Regions from separate parts of the Achromobacter sp. 10T422 genome, predicted to be linked through region 2. Evidence: riboswitches for the same ligand, from Rfam matches in the RefSeq annotation. Region 2 holds a riboswitch; the other holds the start of a gene.
The links. Region 2 has a riboswitch for manganese ahead of mntP (manganese efflux pump MntP). Riboswitches for the same ligand answer to the same signal wherever they lie in the genome.

Region 1: it holds a riboswitch for manganese, as region 2 does, so the genes downstream of both, AC1DB0_RS22095 (sodium:calcium antiporter) here and mntP (manganese efflux pump MntP) in region 2, are expected to answer to the same signal.

What each region holds. Positions count from the first base shown of each region.
Region 1 covers NZ_JBFTHD010000008.1:107,533-109,981, forward strand. Annotated here, with positions in the region: gene AC1DB0_RS22095 (sodium:calcium antiporter) at 309-1,325, opposite strand; yybP-ykoY riboswitch at 1,405-1,570, opposite strand; gene AC1DB0_RS22100 (aminopeptidase P N-terminal domain-containing protein) at 1,706-2,449, shown strand, end outside.
Region 2 covers NZ_JBFTHD010000004.1:569,196-571,644, reverse strand. Annotated here, with positions in the region: gene AC1DB0_RS13195 (alpha/beta fold hydrolase) at 1-359, shown strand, start outside; gene AC1DB0_RS13190 (hypothetical protein) at 558-947, opposite strand; yybP-ykoY riboswitch at 1,046-1,222, shown strand; gene mntP (manganese efflux pump MntP) at 1,225-1,788, shown strand; gene AC1DB0_RS13180 (PhzF family phenazine biosynthesis protein) at 1,940-2,449, shown strand, end outside.

The DNA.
Region 1 (2,449 bases), on a different contig from region 2:
CTGGGTAAAAACAAAGACCCGGGGCTTGGGATACGCCGCAACCTGTATGACAGGATGCGGCAGATGGAGCTCTGCGTGTTTCCTGTCAGACAGCGATGTCGATGCAAGATCGACTACTTTCGCCGGAATCGGTATTCACGAAGACTGCTCCTGAGATGGATAACAGGCGGAGTTTACGCGGGTTTCCACTGATGGACAAGGGTTGACCGCTTAATTGTGGGCCTATTTGCTTAAGAGGCAGCAAAAAGAATGCAAAAGCGGCGCAACGCCTACAGGCCCTGCGCCGCCGACTGCGTTGCGCCTAACAATCAGGCGTAGAAGTGCCAGCCCAGATAGGCCGCGAACAACGCATAGAACCCGCCCACCGCCGACAACGCCGGCACGCTCATGACCGAACGGCGGAAGCGCAGCCACAACAGCCCGATCGACAGCATCGTGAACAGGCCAGCGGCCAGCAACGGGGCGTCAAGCAGCCAGGGGGTCATGAAGATACCAAGCGCGCTGGGAATGGTGGCCTGGATCATCATCGCGCCCGAGATATTGGCCAGCGCCAGGCGTTCCTTGCCCTGGCGCACCCAGATCAGCGCATTCATGATTTCCGGCAGCTCGGTGGCGACTGGGGCCAGCAGCAAGGCGGCCACATGCGGCGATGCGCCCATCGCCACGCCCAGCACTTCAATCTGATTCACAAACACATGCGACGCGCCGGCGATGACCACCAGCGCCAGGATCGTCTGCGTGGCGGCCCAGAACATGGACGGGTCTTCGTCGCGGGGGCGCAGCTTCAGCGGCTCGAGGTCTTCGCTGTCGGTGCGTTCTTCGTCATGGCTCAGTTCGCGCTTGATATACAGGCCATACGTGGCCAGGAACAGGATGCCCAGCCAGGGTTTCCACGCGAAGGCCAGCAGGCCCAGCCCGACCTTGAAGATGAAGATGCCCATGAACCAGGCCTGGTCGCGGGCCAGCCGGCGCTGGTCCGCGTTGATACAGTTGGCCTGCAGGGTCTGACCACTGCGCTGCCCACGGCGGGCGCGCCACAGCGCAACACCGACTACGGCATACGCCAGCGTCGCCAGCACCAGGGGGCCGCCCATGGCGGCGCCGACGCCGATATCTTTCTGTTCAGGGGTCTCGCCGAACACGACGGCCATGAAGGTGACCGCGCTTTCAGGCAAGGCCGTGCCAAATGCGGCCAGCACGGTGCCGGTGGCGGTGGCGCCCAGGTGGAAGCGATGTCCAACCCATTCAACGCCATTGACGAAGAATTCGCAGGCGAAGTAAATCACTGCCGCGGACAGGAAAAACAAAAACAGCGTGAGCAACATAGGAACGAAGCCGGACGAGCAGAAACCAATTGGCGCGACGCTACGGCTCGCCCGGCTAGGGTGAACGCAACGCGGCCAAAGGTCTCGCCTGGCTGATCCATGCAGGCGGGCGGGCCGCTTGCATGGAAACCGTTAGCGCCATGGAGTTCTAGCAACCGCACCGCGGCCCTGAACCACCAAGTCTGTTGACGCTAACTCCTTTGGGGACAAAGGATGGCTACTCCCCAATGACAGAGCCGCGATTGTAGCAGCGCCAACATGACCGTCCAGTGAATCCCGGGCAGGCCGCACAGGTTCGCGCCGCACTGTTGTTTGCACGCGATAGCGGGGTAAAGTAGGCCGCATCCACAGCTTTCGCGGGGTTCGCGCCCCTGCCCGCCATGAGCCTGCCTCCCGCCGACATCATCCCCTTCGCCGCCCGGCGCCAACGCTTGATGGAGCGGATGCGCGCCGAAGGCGGGGGCATCGCCATCCTGCCGACCGCCCCCGAGGCGATACGCAACCGCGACGCCGAGTACCCCTACCGGCACGACAGCGACTTCTTCTACCTGACCGGATTCACCGAGCCGGCGGCATGGCTGGTGCTGATTGCGGGCGCGACCGACCGCGCGCTGCTGTTCTGCCGGGAACGCCACGTAGAGCATGAAATCTGGGAAGGTAAACGCTTCGGCCCCGAAGCCGCCGCCGCGCATTTTGGTTTCGACGACGCGCACCCCATCGACGCGCTGGATGAATTGGTGCCCAAGCTGATGCTGGATCACCCCACGCTGTACGCGCCGCTTGCGGGGGATAAACGCACTGACGGGCGCCTGCACCGCTGGCTGGCGTCGGCCCGCGAGGCCAGCCGCGCGGGCCATGCTCCGCCCTCGCGGCAACAGGACATCCGCCCTCTGCTGGCGGAAATGCGTCTGATCAAAGACCCCTCTGAAATCGCCGCGATGCGGCGCGCAGCGAAGATCTCGGCGGGCGCCCACGCGCGCGCCATGCGCGTTGCCCGAGCCGGCATGCACGAATATGAACTGGAAGCCGAGCTGCTGTATGAATTCCGCCGGCACGGCGCCCAGGCCGTCGCCTACAACAGCATCGTGGCCGCAGGCGCCAACGCCTGCGTGCTGCACTACCCC
Region 2 (2,449 bases):
TGTTCCTGGATGGTCCGCTGGAACCCGAGGGGCGAGTCGAAGGCGCTGCGCGCCAGCTTTTTCTTGAGATGCACGCGGGCGTACTGCGGTCGCCACCGACCGGGCCGAGCGTCGACCACTTGCCGACGTATCAACGTTTGAATGAGATCAGGGCACCGTCCATGGTGATGTGGGGATGCAGTGACTTTCCCAACATTCAGGCGCGCAGCCAGCGGGTGGCGTCGATGCTGGCGAACGGTAGTGGACATGAGCTCACGGACACCGCCCATTTGCCGAGTCTGGACCGGCCGGACGAAGTGACGGATTTGCTCGTCACGTTCATCCGGCGTAGGGCTGGCAACGTTGCGGGCGCAGCGTAGCCGCTGCGCTGCGTATCAACGCTGGGTAACAGGGCTGCGCATCAAGCCTTCGCAACAACGCCGAGTATCTGAGCTGCGCATCAAGCCTTCGCAACAACGCCGAGTATCTGAGCTGCGCATCAAGCCTTCGCAACGACGCCGGGTATCTGAGCTGCGCATCAAGCCTACGCATCAACGCAGCGTTTCACTGCTCGACGATCAACGCTTCCGGCTCGGTCGTTTAGGCGCTGGCGTCAGCGGGTCGCCCACATGCGTGGCGAGCCAGTGTTCGATCTTGTCGTCGCGCCGGGCGGCCCAATCCTTGCCGAGTTCCAGCACCAGCATGTTGCGCGTGTCGCCGTAATCCTGGCCGGGTTCCTTTTGGAACATTTCCTTCCAGATCTCTGAGGCAACCAGATCCGTCGTGAGCAGCACGCCGATGCCTTTGGCGTCGATCCACAAGGGCGCAGCACGTTCGTCGACGTGCTTCTTCAGGTTTTCAAGCAGCTTTTGGGCGAGTGAGGCGTTGTCTTTCGATGCCGCGATCAGGACCAGATATTGACGGTGGTCGATGGCGGGTTCGTCGGAGTCGCCAAAAGGGTTTTCCATGGTGCATTCCTTCCGGGTAAGTCTGCTTCGGGCCGCGAGGGCGGCACCGTGGTACAGGGTACTCGACCCGCGCGCTGGCAAGCGCGTTTTGGTACACTTCGGCCATCTTTGGGGAGTAGCCTGCTGTCAGCCGCGCTGACAGGGTTTGCGTCAACATTCTTGACCTTTCGGTCATGGCGCAACGGCCGATTCGGCTTGGCGAGACCACGGACTATTCCATAGCCTTGTCCGGGCGATATGGAAAGTCTGTGTGTGTCGCCCGGACGGAGCCACCCCCGTGAATCCCCTTTCCACCCTTATCCTGGCTTTTGCCATGTCGACCGACGCGTTTGCCGCTGCGGTCGGCAAGGGCGCAGCGCTGCACAAGCCGCGCCTGTCCGAAGCCCTGCGCACCGGTGTCATCTTTGGCGTCATCGAAGCGATTACACCGGTGATCGGCTGGGCGCTCGGTTCCGTCGCGGCGACGTTCGTTGCCGATTGGGACCACTGGATTGCGTTCTGTATGCTCTGCGTGCTCGGTGCGATGATGATCCGCAACGGCTACAAGGACGATCCCGAAGAGGCCGCGCCGGTTGTGCGCCATTCGTTCTGGCTGCTGGCGGCCACAGGCTTTGCCACCAGCATCGATGCGATGGCGGTGGGCGTCAGCCTGGCCTTCATCGAAAACAACATCTGGATCACGGCGGCGGCGATTGGTCTTGCGACCATGCTGATGGTGACGATCGGCGTGATGGTCGGCCGCTTGGTTGGCAGCGTGGCGGGCAAACGTGCAGAGATATTGGGCGGCATTGCGCTGATCGGTATCGGGGCCACGATCCTGTACGAGCATCTGTCGGCTTGATGCGGGTGACGTGACGGCAAGGCGCCCGCAAGCGCCTTGCTGGGTCAGCCCGGCGGGCTGTTATGGGAAAAGTCCTTCCCTTCTGTGTCTGTTGGCTGCGCCATGGTGTCCGCATACTCGTCTCATTCAACCAGGAAGAGAGACGCTTCTCATGCGCTACCGTTATGTCACCGCCGATGTGTTCACCAGCCAGACCTATTGCGGCAACCCCTTGGCAGTTGTGCTGGATGCCCAAGGTCTGGATACCGCGCAGATGCAACGCATTGCCCGTGAATTCAATTACTCAGAAACCAGTTTCGTGTTGCCGCCGAAAGATCCGGCGCACACGGCCTGGGTGCGGATCTTCACCCCGGATCGCGAAGTGCCGTTTGCGGGGCATCCCAACGTTGGCACCGCCGTGGTGCTGGCGCGCGAAATGATCACCGCTGGCCATCCGGCCCCGGACGCCTTTGTGTTTGAAGAGGCCGCAGGCCTGGTGCGGATTGCACTGAAGTCGGGCGCCAAGGGCGTCGATAGCGTCGAGCTGCTGGCGCCCCAACCGTTGTCGCGCGCAAGCGAGGTGTCGGCGGCGGCGCTGGCGCGGGCGCTGAAGCTGGAGGCGTCTGACATTGATACGTCAGAGCACGCGCCGCAAGTGGTGTCGGTGGGGCTGATATTCCTG